2 regions of the Streptomyces sp. NPDC048191 genome follow, and region 2 is predicted to be linked to the other one. Evidence: riboswitches for the same ligand, from Rfam matches in the RefSeq annotation. Region 2 holds a riboswitch; the other holds the start of a gene.

Region 1 (7,858 bases), on a different contig from region 2:
CACCTGCGTGGCCCGCTTCAGGCCCTCGCCGCCCATCAGCCGGACGTACGCCCAGGAGATCGGCAGGATGCCCGCGGAGCCCCAGGGAGCGGCCGAGATCGGGCCGACGCCGGTCTCCGGGCCCGCGGCCGGCTGCAGCGGGTGGTTCGGCAGGTGCGGCGCGAGGTGCTCGCGGACCGCGACCGGGCCGACGCCGGGGCCGCCACCGCCGTGCGGGATGCAGAAGGTCTTGTGCAGGTTCAGGTGCGAGACGTCACCGCCGAAGTGGCCCGGCTTGGCGAGGCCGACCAGGGCGTTGAGGTTGGCGCCGTCGACGTACACCTGGCCGCCGGCGTCGTGCACCTGGGCGCAGATGTCGGCGACGTGCTCCTCGAACACACCGTGCGTCGACGGGTAGGTGATCATCAGCACCGCCAGCTCGTCGCGGTACTGCTCGATCTTCGCCCGCAGGTCCGCGATGTCGATCTCGCCGTCCTCGGCGGTCCTGACGACGACGACCTTCATGCCGGCCATCACGGCGCTGGCCGCGTTGGTGCCGTGCGCGGAGGACGGGATCAGGCAAACGGTGCGCTGCTCGTCGCCGTTGGCGCGGTGGTACCCGCGTACGGCGAGCAGGCCGGCCAGCTCGCCCTGCGAGCCAGCGTTCGGCTGCAGGGAGACCTTGTCGTAGCCGGTGACCTCGGCGAGACGTTCCTCCAGCTCGCGGATGAGCGTCAGGTATCCCTGCGCCTGCTCGGCCGGCACGAAGGGGTGCAGCTGGCCGAACTCCGGCCAGGTGACCGGCTCCATCTCCGTGGTCGCGTTGAGCTTCATGGTGCAGGAGCCCAGCGGGATCATGCCGCGGTCGAGCGCGTAGTCGCGGTCGGCCAGCTTGCGCAGGTAGCGCAGCATCGCGGTCTCGGAGCGGTGCTGGTGGAAGACCGGGTGGGTGAGGTACGTGTCGGTGCGCAGCAGCGACTCGGGGAGGGTGTCCTCGGCGGTCGCGTCCAGCGCCTCGATGTCGCCCTCGACGCCGAAGGCGGACCACACGGCGGCCAGCTGGGCCCGCTTGGTGGTCTCGTCGCAGGCCAGGGAGACATGGTCGGCGTCGACCAGGTGGAGGTTGACCCCGTTTCGCCGGGCGGCGGCGACGATCTCGGCGGCTTTGCCGGGCACACGCGCGGTGAGGGTGTCGAAGTAGGCGCCGTGGACGATCTCGACGCCACCGGCCTTCAGCCCCTCGGCGAGGATGGTGGCGTACCGGTGCGTCCGCCGGGCGATGGTCTGCAGCCCCTCCGGACCGTGGTAGACCGCGTACATGCCGGCCATCACGGCGAGCAGCACCTGCGCGGTGCAGATGTTGCTGGTCGCCTTCTCCCGGCGGATGTGCTGCTCACGGGTCTGCAGGGCGAGCCGGTAGGCCTTGTTCCCGTCCGCGTCGACGGAGACGCCGACGAGCCGGCCGGGCAGGCTGCGCGCGAACTTCTCGTGCACGGCCATGTAGCCGGCGTGCGGACCGCCGAAGCCCATCGGCACGCCGAAGCGCTGGGTGGTACCGACCGCGATGTCCGCGCCCAGCTCGCCCGGCGAGGTCAGCAGCGTCAGCGCGAGCAGGTCGGCGGCGACGGTGACCAGCGCACCCAGCTCGTGCGCCTGGTCGACGAGCGGCTTGATGTCCCGTACGGCACCGGAGGCGCCCGGGTACTGGATCAGCACGCCGTTGATCTCGCGCTCGGCGACCTCGGCCGGAATGCCGTCGCTGAGGTCGGCGACGACGACCTCGACGCCGGTCGGCTCGGCGCGGGTCTGGATGACCGCTATGGTCTGCGGCAGCGCGTCCGCGTCGACCAGGAACAGACCCTTCTTGTTCTTGCCCATGCGCCGCGACAGGGCCATGGCCTCGGCGGCGGCCGTGCCCTCGTCGAGGAGGGAGGCACCGGAGGTGGGCAGCCCGGTGAGGTCGGCGACCACGGTCTGGAAGTTCAGCAGCGCCTCGAGCCGGCCCTGGGAGATCTCCGGCTGGTACGGCGTGTAGGCCGTGTACCAGGCCGGGTTCTCCATGACGTTGCGCAGGATGACCGGCGGGGTGAAGGTGCCGTAGTAGCCGAGGCCGATCATGGAGTCCAGGACCTGGTTGCGGTCGGCGAGCGAGCGCAGCTCGGCGAGCACCTCGGCCTCGGTGCGGCCGCCCGGCAGGTCGAGGGCGTCGGCGTTCTTGATCACATCCGGGACCGCCGCGGCGGTCAGCTCGTCCAGCGAGCCGTAGCCGACGTGCGCGAGCATCTTGGCCCGCGCCTCCTGGTCGGGCCCGATGTGGCGCTGCTCGAAGGGGATGCCCGCTTCGAGTTCCGAGAGCGGAAGGCGGTGGGCGGTCATTGCGGAGGCCTCCTGGTCTGACGCGACCTTCGAAGGGCACCACGGTGTGGGTGCCCCGACGGCCTCCCCCTCTGTCATCTCAACCTGAGAGCTTCACCGGGGCCCGAGGGTCCCGGCTTTCACCGTCGGTGAGAGCGGGAGCCGTCGACACCCGCCCTGCTTTCCAGAGTGACCTCGTCCGTGCGGTACGTGGGCCTGAGAGATTCCGGGGAGGATTTGCTCCTTCGGCGCCTCCGAGGTGGTCGGAGGACTCTCCCGCACGGGGTCAGCAGCCGCTGTCAGCCTACCAGCGGGGTCAACGCCCGGGCCCTCGAGTGGCCGCCGCCCTGAATGTGCTCTTTCGTAGTGCTTACGGATGAGTTGCGACCAAGTGGAGGGAGAGGGCCCGTGCAGACCGAGATCGATCCGCGCAACCTGATCGGCCGCAAGGCGTTCGACCGCAACGGCACCAAGATCGGCACCATCGACGAGGTGTATCTCGACGACGCGACCGGCGTGCCCGAGTGGGCGGCGATACGCACCGGCCTGTTCTCCCGCGACGCCTTCGTCCCCCTGGAGCCGAGCGAGCTCGTCGAGGGCGCCCTCCACGTCCCCTTCGAGCGCGCCCTGATCAAGGACGCCCCCGACTTCGGCGTGGGCCGGCACCTCTCCCCCGAGCAGGAACTGCAGCTGTACCACCACTACGGCTTGGACGTGGCCGCACCCCCGTCCGTACCGGACCACGACTTCGGCAAGCTGGCGGGGTCGGAGGAGGCCTGAGCGCCGAATTCCTCCGCCTCCGACACCAACGGCAACGGATCAGCAGACTCCAGCGCAGGATCATCGACGAAGAACGTCCGCACCCTCCCCGGAGGCGACTGCGGCGTCTCGAACCGCACGGTCACCCGCCCGAGCCCACTCCCCTGCACCCACCCGTGTCCGTACTCCGCGTGTCTGACGTCCTGCCCAGCGCGCCACCGGCGTTCCACGGGCTCCGGCAACGCCACGACGGCCTCACCCTCGACCCTCTCCGGCTCCTCCGCCGGAGGCACTGGCGAGGCCTGCGCGAACAGGTCCTCCTGGGTGTAGTCGGCGAGCCCGGAGACGCCCACCCCGAGCAGCCGGACCCCGCCCGTGGTGTCCACGGAGTCCAGCAGCCGCGCGGCCGCCTCCCGCACGACCGCCGGATCGTCCGTGGGCCCTCTGAGCGTCTCGGAGCGGGTCAGGGTCGAGAAGTCGTACCTGCGCACCTTCAGCACGATGGTCCGACCCGACAGCCCGGCCCCGCGCAGCCGCCCCACGCACCGGTCGGCGAGCCGCTGCACCTCCATTCCGATCCGCAGCCGGTCGTGGATGTCCACGTCGTAGGTGTCCTCCACCGACACCGACTTGGCCTCGCGCTCGGCCACCACCGGCCGCTCGTCGTGGGCCAGGGCCATGGCGTACAGCGCGTGCCCATGGGCCTTGCCGAGCAGCCGCACCAGCTCGTCCTCACCCGCCTCCGCCAGCTCCCCGACGGTGGCTATCCCGGCTCTGCGCAGATGGTCCCCGGTGGCCGGCCCGACCCCGGGCAGCGTCCGCACCGGCATCGGCTCCAGCAGCGCGCGCTCGGTACCCGGCTCGATGACCACCAGACCGTCCGGCTTGGCCTGCTCGGAGGCGATCTTGGCGAGCATCTTGGACGCGGCGAGTCCGACCGATCCGGTGAGTCCCGTGACCGCCCGGATGTCCGCGCGCAGCCTGGTCCCGGTCAGCCGCGCCGAGCCCTCGTCCCAGGCCGTCCCGCCGGCCTCCAGATCCACGAACGCCTCGTCCAGGCTGAGCGGCTCCACCAGCGGCGACAGCTCCCGCAGCAGCGCCATCACCTGCTCGCTGATCTCCCGGTACACGGTGAAGCGCGGCACCAGATACGCGGCGTTCGGTGCCAGCCGGCGCGCCTGGGCCATGGGCATCGCCGAGTGCACCCCGAAGGCACGTGCCTCGTACGACGCGGTGGCCACCACCCCGCGCGGTCCGAGGCCACCCACGACGACCGCCTTCCCGCGCAGGCTCGGCTTGGATGCCTGCTCCACCGAGGCGTAGAAGGCATCCATGTCGAGATGCAGGATCGTGGGCGCGTTTCTCACAACTCCGATGCTGCACCACGGCACTGACAATGCCCGGCCGCGGGCGGGCCGGTGTCGGACGCAGGCCTTCAGACCGCCCGGTTTCGGCGCCGCGCCAGCTCGTCCGCCGGGTTGTGCCCGACGAGGGTCTCGCCGGTGTCGATGCGCTCGCCGTGCAGCTGGGAGAGCGCGCTCTCCACATCCCGCCACACCACGCCGACGGCGATCCCGAAGATGCCCTGACCGCCCTGGAGCAGGGCGTGGACCTCGTCCGGCGAGGTGCACTCGTACACCGTGGCACCGTCGCTCATCAGGGTCATGCGCTCCAGGTCACGGAAACCGCGTTCCCTGAGGTGCTGCACGGCCGTACGGATGTTCTGCAGCGAGACCCCGGTGTCCAGAAACCGCTTCACGATCTTCAGGACGACCACGTCCCGGAAGCTGTACAGCCGCTGCGTGCCCGACCCGTAGGCGGGCCGCACACTGGGCTCGACCAGCCCGGTGCGCGCCCAGTAGTCGAGCTGCCGGTACGTGATGCCCGCGGCCGCGCAGGCCGTCGGCCCGCGATAGCCGATCTGTTCCGACGCCATGGACGCCGCCCCTCCGCCGTTCGGAACCACCGTCGGCCGCTGCGGAGCGTGACCGACCGCGCTGCTCGATGGGGGGTACGCCCTGTTCGAACACAGCTGAGAGCTCGGGGGAGGGTACGGACCGCTCTCCCCGAACCCGCGTCCGGGGGCACCCCCAGCCGTACCGTCGCCGCTGGTTCTCACGCCGACCTCCGTCCTTGACCTGCCTTCACGACGGTAGGCAGTCACCAGGGGTGCGTCAACGATCGCCACACTCGGCACGCCGAGTGATAATCACCCTAGGAGTGGTTTCCCGTGTCCCACCGCGGGGAAAGGCTAGCCGAATGCGCCGACGGGAAGCCGTAGGACGCTCTCACTGGCCGGTGGCAATTGCCCGTGCGCGGGGCCGTCGACACCCACCGGCCGTCGCCGTCACTGGTTGCTCGTACCGAAGTCCTCGGGCGAGATCTGGTCGAGGAACTCGCGGAACTTCTCGACCTCGTCCTCCTGCTCGTCCGGAATGGCGATGCCGGCGTCGTCCAGCACCGTGTCACTGCCGTAGATCGGCGTCCCGGTGCGCAGGGCCAGCGCTATGGCGTCGGAGGGACGGGCGCTGACCTCGACCCCGCTGGCGAAGACCAGCTCCGCGTAGAAGACGCCTTCCCGCAGATCGGTGATGCGTACTTCGGTCAGCTCCTGGCCAACGGCCTCCAGCACGTCCTTGAACAGGTCGTGGGTCAGCGGCCTGGCGGGGGCCATGCCCTGCTGGGCGAACGCGATCGCCGTCGCCTCCCCCGGCCCGATCCAGATGGGGAGGTAACGGTCGCCTCCCACTTCGCGCAGGAGCACGATCGGTTGGTTGGAGGGCATTTCGACCCGGACACCTACGACATCGAGCTCGTTCACACAGTAACCCTAGGCCGTGCCCGGGACGTTTGGGTAGTCGGGCCGGGAACAGCTGCCCGATCCGGCCGCACACAGCCCCGCGGCGTTCACGGCAGCCGTACCCCGAGAGCCGTCTGCACCAGTGCCGCGTGCAGCCTCACCGTGAGCGCCGCCAGCTCCTTCGTACGAGCCTCGGCATGTGCTCTGGTCTGCGGATTGCGGTGGAGCCTGAGCGGGGCCACGACCTGGTCGACGAGCCCCGCCTCACGGTCCGCGGCGGCCTTCATCACCCGCAGGTGGCGCGGCTCGATCCCGAACCGGCCCAGTTCGGAGACGAGTGCGGCCACGGTGACCGCCTCGGCGTCGTACACCCCGTCCTCCAGGGGAGCGATGAGCCCGTACGACTCCCACTCCTTGAGCTCGCCCTCGTCGATCTCGGCGGCCGCGAGCAGCTCGGCCCTGCCAACCCGGGCCACCGTGGGCACCACGGGCTGCTCCCGAACGTCCTCCGCGGTGCGCTGCCGCCCCACCACCGGCAGCTGGACGGCCTCGCCCCGCTCCATCGCGTCGAGGTGCTCACGGATCACCTTGAGCGGCAGATAGTGGTCCCGCTGCATCCTCAGCACATGGGCCAGGCGCTCGACGTCGCCGGCGCTGAACTTGCGGTACCCCGCAGGGGTCCGCTGCGGCTCGATGAGCCCCTCGGACTCCAGAAAGCGGATCTTGGAGATGGTGACTTCGGGGAATTCCTCGCGCAGCGTGTTCAGCACCGTGCCGATGCTCATCAGCCCACTGTCCCTGGCGGCGGTACCGCTTCCGGCACCGCCGCTCGGTGTTTGAAGCATGGACCTTCCCTGGGGTCCCCCGGACGCCGGTCCGGGTGCGGGTCAGATGCCCTGCCGGCTCGCGTAGAACACCAGCCGGTACTTGCCGATCTGTACCTCGTCACCGTTCGACAGGGCGACCTGGTCGATCCGCTCGCGGTTGACGTACGTGCCGTTCAGGCTGCCCACGTCGGCCACCGTGAAGGAGCCGTCCGGGGAGCGCCGGAACTCCACGTGCCGACGCGAGACCGTGACGTCGTCCAGGAAGATGTCGCTCTGCGGGTGACGGCCGGCCGTGGTCAGGTCGCCGTCGAGGAGGAAGCGGCTGCCCGAGTTCGGCCCCCGGCGCACCACCAGCAGCGCCGAACCCATCGGCAGGGCGTCCACCGCGGCCTGCGCCTCCGGCGACAGCATCGGCATCTGGGTCTGACCAGTGACCTCGGCGTCGTAGGCCTCGAGACCGGAGATCGAGATCGTGGACGTCGTCTCCGCGGCACGCTCGGGCGTCACGCCAGGGCGCAGCGGCGCGCCGCAGTTCGAGCAGAAGCGGGCGTTCTCCGCGTTGCGGTTACCGCACCTCGTACACACCAGGACCGACATGGACGGACCCTCCTGCTGCGGCTGCCCCGCCGGGGCGTTGGACGCGTACGGGCCGGAGGCGAACCCTCCTCCCGCACCTGAGGTCGACGGTTGCCCGAAACCTATGCCGCCGGACTGGGCAGGGTCAACCGACGCCCCGCCCTGACCTCCGGAAATGTCACCGCCCGGACCAGCGACCTGGTCCCGGAACAGCGGGCGCTGGCCCTCCGCGTCGGGCTGTGCGCGGTGTCGGGCGGTCGCGTTGTCGCTGCCCTCTCGCGCGCTCTTGCCGAACAACTTCGCAAACAACTTCACGGGCGATTCCCCTTGACCGAAACAGACCCGCCCGTGGGGCAGGACGAACCCTGATTGCCTACACCGGCCGAGCCGGACATTCTCACAACGTCCGTATCCACCAGACAGTTTCCACCACGCACCACCCCTTCGGTGCGCCGACCCCCCGCAACCTCATGCCCCTGCCGGACGTCGCCCATGCACCACCGGTTCACCGGGAGGACGACCGAGCGTAGTCAGGCCGCTTCGCCTGTCGCAAGGCGTCCAC
Region 2 (7,858 bases):
TCGGCGTTGATGCCGACCTTCTTCAGCGCGGCCTGCAGGGACTCGGCGGTGGCCACTTCCTGCGACTTGTTGTTGCGGACCGCGATGGTGGTGGAGAAGCCGTTCGGCTTGCCGCAGGCCTTCAGCTCCTGCTTGGCCAGGTCGGCGTTGCCGTTCTTGTTCTTGGTCGCGATCTGGTACGGGTCGTACTTCTGGCCCTCGCCACCCGCGAGCGTCGGCGGGAGCATGTTCGTGCCGATGTCACCACCGGCGATCGGGCCACCGCGGGCGGTCTGCAGCGACACGTGGTCGGCGGCGTAGATCACGGCCTTGCGGCAGTGGAGGTTGTCGAACGGCTTGACGCTCTGCGGGAAGACCGCGTAGCGGATGAAGCCGGAGACCGGGTTGTCCAGGTTGTCCTTGTGCTGCTTCAGGGCGATCTGGCGGCCCTGCGGGCCCAGGCCGGTCTGGGAGGCGTCCACGTCGTAGTCGCCGTTGATCAGCTGCTGGTCCGAGTTCACCTGGTTGGTGGAGATGTCCAGGGTGATCTTGTCCGGGTAGGCCTTGCGGACCGGGTCCGAGGAGGCCTTCCAGTTGGAGTTGCGGACCAGGACCAGGTTCTTGCCCGGGCTGTACGACTGGAACTTGTACGGGCCGGAGGAGAACGGGTGCAGGCCGTACTTGGACTTGGTGTCCATGTCCTGGCGGACCGGGGAGGCCGTCACCATCGCCAGCACCTGCAGGAAGTCCGAGTTGGGCTGCGGCAGGTGGAAGACGACCGTCTTCGCGTCCGGCGTCGAGATCGCCTTCAGACCCAGGTGGTCCTTCGAGGTGTCCTTGTAGGGACCCTTGTAGGTGTTCTTCGGGTCGAGCATCTGCTGGAGGTAGATTGGCCCGCCGGACAGGACGTCCTGCGCCCAGACGCGCTCGATGCCGTACTTGATGTCCTGCGAGGTGATGGCCTTGCCATCCTCCCAGGTGACGCCGTCGCGCAGGGTGAAGGTGTAGGTCTTGCCGCCGTCCGAGACCTTGCCCATGTCGGTGGCGAGGTCCGGGGTGAGCGTGGCGCCCTCGGCACCCGGCGCCGTCTTGTAGGTGACCAGCTGGCGGCTGTAGTAGCGGGAGAAGTCCCACATGAAGCCGTAGTAACCGCGCGTGGTGTCCCACGAGTCGGCGTCCTGCGTGCTCACGAACTTCAGCGTGCCGCCCTTTTTGACCTGGTCGGCCTGGGCGACCTTGTTGACCGCCGCGTTGAAGCCGGCCGCGCCGTTCTTCGAGCCGCTGTCGCCATTGCCACCGCCGCACGCCGCCGTGGTCAGCAGGCCGGCGACCACTGCGGCAGCGGCGAGGGCCTGCTTGCGCCGCCCTGAGGTGCGTTGGGTGTTCACGATCTCGGATCCTCCGGATTTGATGAGAGACCCCGTGGCAGAGCTCACGGGACGCTTGGGGTAGGGCACTTCAGCGGGAAGCCTTCGGGTCGAGCGCGTCGCGCACGCCGTCGCCGAACAGGTTGAACGCCAGCACCGTGATGAAGATCGCCACGCCCGGGATCACCATGTACATGGGGTCCGAGTCGTAGTAGTCGATCGCGCTCGAGAGCATCTGTCCCCAGGAGGAGGTGGGCGGCTTGACGCCCACACCCAGGAAGCTGAGGGCCGCCTCGGTGAGGATGTTGGTGGGGATCATCATCGTCGTGTACACGATGATGGGCGCGACGAGGTTGGGCAGCAGTTCCTTGAAGAGGATGTAGAACCGCCCGGCGCCGAGCGAGCGGGCCGCCTCGACGTACTCGCGTTCGCGCAGCGAGAGCGTCTGACCGCGCACGACACGTCCGATGTAGGGCCAGCCGAAGAAGCCGATGACCAGGATCATCACGAACACGCGCACGCCCGTGCCGGTGAGGCCCAGCATCTGATTGGGCATGACGGAGACCAGCGCGATGATGAACAGCAGCTGCGGGAAGGCGAGCAGGCCGTCCATGACCCGGCTGATGAGCGAGTCGACCCAGCCGCCGAAGAAGCCCGCCAGGATACCGAGGATGGTGCCCAGGATGACGGCCACCACGGCCGACAGGAAGCCGACGAGCAGCGAGATCCGGGCGCCGTAGAGGATGCGGGCGAAGATGTCGCGGCCGTTGACCGGCTCCACACCGAGCAGGTGGTCGCCGCTCATGCCGCCCAGGGATCCCTTGGGCGTGCTGAAGAGCGGGTCGATCAGGCTCTGGTGGTAGAGGTCCGGGTCCTGGCCCACGAGGTTCGTGATCACCGGCGCGAGCAGCGCGATCACGATGAGGAGGAGCACGACTATGCCGCCCGTGAGGGCGAGCTTGTCCCGCTTGAGGCGTTCCCAGGCGATCCGCCCCAGGGACCGGCCCTGAACGGCCTTCGCGTCGCCGGCCGCAACCGCCGCTTCCTCGGCCGCGCCCGGGGCCGCTTCCGCGGTCGGCTCGTGCAATGGTGCCGTCATTAGGCTGGGACCCCTCTCAACCGGCGGTAGCCGGCCCGCACTTGCCGCTGGTAGCGGCATCAAACAGTCCGTCGTACACAGGGGCGAACCCCTTGAAGGGGGAGTCTTCAACGCTTGCGCGATCAGCCGCCAGCCTTGACGGGGAATGGATGCGCAACCGTGATGCAAGCTGGCGTTTCCTGTTATCCGGACAAGCCGTTACGGCGACCGGACGGCCACTGGGGGTGAGGACCGCCGCGCGGGTAGGGCGGTATGCCCCATAAGCGCAGGTCAGTAGCCCCCGTGGACCGGCGGATAGCCGTACCCGGCGACGGGGGCCTGCGGCTGGGGGGAGGCCTGCAGCCGGGGCTGGGGCGCCGCGTGGGCCTCGCGGTCGTAGAAGGGGCGGGCGTTGGCCCGCATCCACATCACGACCGGGTCGTAGTCGTCGGTCATGGCGACCGTGGACACCGGCAGGCCCTCCGGGACCGCGCCCACGGACTGCTGCATCATCGCGCGCACCGAGTCCACCGCGGCCGGTGAGGTGTCGTAGACGTCCAGGCCGATGGCCAGGTACGGCGCCCCGAGCGCCGGCTGCACCCAGGCACGGCGCAGGGAGCGCAGGGCCGGGGTGCGGTGGGCGTTCTGCGCGAGGAGGGCGTAGAACTGCGAGATCTCGATGCCGGGCTCGGTCAGCCGGAGGGGTCCGGCGGGCTGGCGGTCCAGGCCCGTGGCGATACGGCGCAGGTCCAGCCAGGGGATGCCGAGGCCACCGCCGGGGGCGTGCGGGTTGAGCCAGAGGCCGTAGTGGTCCGGATAGAGGGTACGGGCGACATCGAGGCCGTCGACGACCTCGTACGACCTGTTCCAGCCGCTGGCCGACAGCTCCTGGGCGGAGGTGACGCACGGGGCGTACTGGAAGCCGTCGACCTCCATGTTCCCGTACTGGGCGTCCGGGGAGCCGGCCTGGCCGTGCCACAGGAGCATCCAGATCTGGCCGGAGGAGGGGACGGCGAGGGCGCGGAGCAGGGCCTCGTAGGCGTCGTAGCGGCCGGGGGTGACCTGGCGCAGCATGTGCTCGACGCTGCCGCTCACGCTGCCGCTCTGGCTGGCGCTCACCTGTCGTGCCCTTCTCTTCTTCGTGCCCCGCGTTTGGAGACAGCTTAAGCGCCCACCGGGTTGCCGCCTCGGGTACGTGCGCGGGTGCGGGTGCGTGGTGGGTTCTCGCGCCCCGCGGCGGAGCCGCATATCGGGCACGGCCCCGCGCCCCGGGGCCGGCCGCCCCCGTCGGCTTGCGGTGGCCGTGCTTCTAGTGACCGTACTGATAGAAGGGCCGGACGTTCGTCCTCAGCCAAGCGGCCACCGGGTCGTCCGTCACGTCCATGAGGACGAGGTTGACCGGCCACTTGACCGGGACTTTGCCGAGGGCCCTGCCCAGGGCCTGCATGGGCAGGGTGCGCAGGTCGCCCTCCCACTGGGAGAGTTCGACGCCGACGAACATCACCGGCTCGGCCGTCTCGACGGCGGCCAGGCAGCGGCGGGCGGCGAGGACCACACCGGTCCCGGCGAACTCGGCGGACGCGGCGGAGAGGAAGTCGACCGGGTCGTCCTGCCAGTCGGGCTCGAAGAGGCGGACCCGGCCGCCGGTGTTCGGACCGTCGAGCGGGGTACGGCCGGCCCGGCACAGCTCGGCCACCGCCTCGGGCGGGAGCGGGATGCCGACCAGCGCGTCGGGGTTCACCGCGATGCCGGCCTGCGGGGGCAGACCGCGGGCGAACTCCACGGCGGGGGCGATGGTGTACGCCATGTGCGGGCCGGCCGCCTGGCGCAGCTGTTCCTCGGAGCTGAACGCCGGGACGTACACCTGGCCGTCGATCTCCAGCGTGGGCAGGTCGAGCGGTCCGCTGTCCGGGCCGCCGCCGCTCGGCAGCGGGATCCACAGCAGGCTGCGGCCCAGCACCTCGATGATCCGGCCGGCCGCGGCGGGTATGCCGAGGGAGGCCGAGAGCACCTCCTCCAGTTCGTTGCCGGGCCAGCCGCCGTGCGGCTGGGGGTGCGCCTGTGCCGGGAAGTCCGCGGGAATGTCCGCCGGGAAGTCCATCTGCCTACCGCCTGCTGGGAACAACTGCTGTGACCATGAAGGCTAGCGGGTGGCCGTGACGGTTCCCCGCTCCGTGAAAGCGATCCGCCGCAGGGCGTCCGCCGCCGGCCGGTCCAGCAGGACCACCGAACCGCAGCCCGCGGGCGGCTTCCCCCGCTCGACCGCGCCGAGCAGCCGGGCGGTCGTACGGCGGTGGCGGCGGAAGGCGTAGCCGGAGACGCCGCGGCCGCGCTCGCGCTGGCCCTCGCGGGCGGTCTCGGGGGTGACGTCGAGCAGCAGCAGGTGGAGGGTGCCGCCGCGGCGGCGTGCCGCGCGGGCGAGCCAGGCACGCACCCAGGGCTGGGTGCCGCAGTCGTGCACGACGACGCCTTCGCCGGTGCGCAGGGCGCGGCGCAGGGCCGCGTAGTGGGCGAGGCGGACCAGGGGGCGGTAGATCGCGTAGGGGAGGAAGCGGGGCAGGCGGGCCGCGAAGCGGTCGCGGGTGTCCTGGGAGTCGAGGCGGGCGCCGGCGACCGCGCGGTGCATCAGGGTGGACTTGCCGCTGCCCGGCAGGCCGGTGATCACGGCCAGGTCGCCGGGGCCGAAGACCAGGGCGCGCGGGCTGCGGCCGGCGCGGTCGCGCAGGTCCCGGACGAGCGGGGCCGGGGCGCGGCGTTGCCTCGGCACGGCGATGCCGGTGGTGACGGTGGCGTACCCCGGGGTCCTGTTCACGTGATCGTCCTCCCCTGTCGGCCCGGTAATCCTCGTTTCCGCTGCGCGCAAAGAGAAGGTAATGGACGGTGTCGGCGGCCGGGTCCGCGTCCTGCCACAGGTCGGTTACAAAAGCCCGCTCGCCGTGCAATGATGTGGCCGCCAACTGCATACCGGCCGCTTGAATCCGCGCGGGAGAGTTCCCAGCAGCCTTCGCTGGGACGCCGAAGGAGCAAGTCCCTCCCTTGAATCTCTCAGGCCCCGTTACCGCGCGGGCGAGGCACATCTGAAAAGCGGGCCGCTGCGTCAGTGGCTCCACCCAAGGTGCAAGCCGCGATCGTCCCTGTGGCGGTCCTGGCGAACCTCTCAGGTTCCGATGACAGATGGGGAGGAACGTTCCTCGCCCGTCCTGTCTTTCCCTGGGAGACGACCGACCGATGAGCAGTACCGAACTCCGTCACACCGCGCTCGATGCCCTGCATCGCTCGCTCGGTGCGACGATGACCGACTTCGCCGGCTGGGACATGCCGCTGCGCTACGGCTCCGAGCGCGACGAGCACCTCGCGGTGCGGACGAAGGCGGGCCTCTTCGACCTCTCCCACATGGGCGAGATCACCGTCACCGGCGCCGGTGCGGCCGCCCTCCTGAACTTCGCCCTGGTCGGCAACATCGCCTCCGTCGGCGTCGGCCGCGCCCGCTACACCATGATCTGCCGGGCCGACGGCGGCATCCTGGACGACCTGATCGTCTACCGGCTCGCCGAGACCGAGTACATGGTGGTCGCCAACGCCTCCAACGCCCAGGTGGTGCTGGACGCGCTGACCGAGCGCGCCGCCGGTTTCGACGCCGAGGTCCGCGACGACCGGGACGCCTACGCGCTGATCGCCGTCCAGGGCCCCGAGTCGCCCGGCATCCTGAAGTCCCTGACCGACGCCGACCTCGACGGCCTGAAGTACTACGCCGGGCTGCCTGGCACGGTGGCCGGCGTCCCGGCCCTGATCGCCCGCACCGGCTACACCGGCGAGGACGGCTTCGAACTGTTCGTGAGGCCCGGGCACGCCGTGGAGCTGTGGCAGGCGCTGACCAAGGCCGGCGAGGGCGTCGGTCTGGTCCCGTGCGGGCTGTCCTGCCGCGACACCCTGCGCCTGGAGGCGGGCATGCCGCTGTACGGGCACGAGCTGACCACCTCGCTCACCCCCTTCGACGCCGGGCTCGGCCGGGTGGTGAAGTTCGAGAAGGAGGGCGACTTCGTGGGCCGCGAGGCGCTCACCGAGGCGGCCGCCAAGGCTCAGGAGAACCCGCCGCGGGTCCTCGTCGGGCTGATCGCCGAGGGCCGCCGGGTCCCGCGCGCCGGGTACGCCGTCGTCGCCGGCGGCGAGGTGATCGGCGAGGTCACCTCCGGTGCCCCCTCCCCCACCCTGGGCAAGCCGATCGCCATGGCCTACGTCGACGCGGCGCACGCGGCGCCGGGCACCGAGGGTGTCGGCGTGGACATCCGGGGCAGCCACGAGCCGTACGAGGTCGTGGCGCTGCCGTTCTACAAGCGCCAGAAGTAGACACTGGGCGCACTCGCGCTGTGACCCCGCGCACGTTCGCGGCACTCACCAGCGGTTTCAGCAGTCCCCCCGTCACCAGCACTTTCCCGCGTACAGGAGAATTCAGGCCATGAGCAACCCCCAGCAGCTGCGCTACAGCAAGGAGCACGAGTGGCTGTCGGCCGCCGAGGACGGCGTGTCGACGGTCGGCATCACGGAGCACGCGGCCAACGCGCTCGGCGATGTCGTCTTCGTCCAGCTCCCCGAGGTCGGCTCCACGGTGTCCGCGGGCGAGACCTGCGGCGAGCTGGAGTCCACCAAGTCGGTCTCCGACCTGTACTCGCCGGTCACCGGTGAGGTCACCGAGGTCAACGAGAACGTCGTCGACGACCCGTCGCTGGTGAACTCGGCCCCCTTCGAGGGCGGCTGGCTGTTCAAGGTGCGCGTCTCGGAGGAGCCGGCCGACCTGCTCTCCGCCGACGAGTACACCGAGTTTTCCGGCAGCTGAGGAGCCGTAGCCGCATGACCGTCCTGAACACGTCCCTGCACGAGCTGGACCCGGAGATCGCCGCCGCGGTCGACGCCGAGCTCCGCCGCCAGCAGTCCACGCTGGAGATGATCGCCTCCGAGAACTTCGCGCCGCTCGCGGTCATGGAGGCGCAGGGCTCGGTGCTGACCAACAAGTACGCCGAGGGCTACCCGGGCCGCCGCTACTACGGCGGCTGCGAGCACGTCGACGTCGCCGAGCAGATCGCGATCGACCGGATCAAGGAACTGTTCGGCGCCGAGTACGCCAACGTCCAGCCCCACTCCGGCGCCTCCGCCAACCAGGCGGCCCTGTTCGCGCTGGCCCAGCCCGGGGACACCATCCTCGGCCTGGACCTCGCCCACGGCGGCCACCTGACCCACGGCATGCGCCTGAACTTCTCGGGCAAGCAGTTCAACGTGGTCGCCTACCACGTGGACGCCGAGACCGGCCTGGTCGACATGGCCGAGGTCGAGCGGCTCGCCAAGGAGCACCGGCCGAAGGTGATCATCGCGGGCTGGTCGGCGTACCCCCGCCAGCTGGACTTCGCCGCCTTCCGCCGGATCGCGGACGAGGCCGGGG

What was found. Region 2 has a riboswitch for glycine ahead of gcvT (glycine cleavage system aminomethyltransferase GcvT). Riboswitches for the same ligand answer to the same signal wherever they lie in the genome.
Region 1: linked by a shared signal. The riboswitch ahead of gcvP (aminomethyl-transferring glycine dehydrogenase) and the one ahead of gcvT (glycine cleavage system aminomethyltransferase GcvT) in region 2 are both predicted to bind glycine.

The regions. Positions count from the first base shown of each region.
Region 1 is NZ_JBEZMO010000014.1:5,569-13,426, reverse strand. It holds gene gcvP (aminomethyl-transferring glycine dehydrogenase) at 1-2,355, opposite strand, end outside; glycine riboswitch at 2,529-2,623, opposite strand; gene AB0D93_RS22600 (PRC-barrel domain-containing protein) at 2,743-3,114, shown strand; gene AB0D93_RS22595 (DNA polymerase IV) at 3,036-4,460, opposite strand; gene AB0D93_RS22590 (MerR family transcriptional regulator) at 4,529-5,212, opposite strand; gene AB0D93_RS22585 (bifunctional nuclease family protein) at 5,441-5,914, opposite strand; gene AB0D93_RS22580 (MerR family transcriptional regulator) at 6,001-6,738, opposite strand; gene AB0D93_RS22575 (FHA domain-containing protein) at 6,781-7,611, opposite strand; gene AB0D93_RS22570 (DUF881 domain-containing protein) at 7,802-7,858, opposite strand, start outside.
Region 2 is NZ_JBEZMO010000008.1:17,427-25,284, reverse strand. It holds gene AB0D93_RS15590 (ABC transporter substrate-binding protein) at 1-1,367, opposite strand, end outside; gene AB0D93_RS15585 (ABC transporter permease) at 1,438-2,445, opposite strand; gene AB0D93_RS15580 (enhanced serine sensitivity protein SseB C-terminal domain-containing protein) at 2,716-3,498, opposite strand; gene AB0D93_RS15575 (enhanced serine sensitivity protein SseB) at 3,734-4,525, opposite strand; gene AB0D93_RS15570 (AAA family ATPase) at 4,568-5,236, opposite strand; glycine riboswitch at 5,398-5,495, shown strand; gene gcvT (glycine cleavage system aminomethyltransferase GcvT) at 5,653-6,771, shown strand; gene gcvH (glycine cleavage system protein GcvH) at 6,881-7,258, shown strand; gene glyA (serine hydroxymethyltransferase) at 7,273-7,858, shown strand, end outside.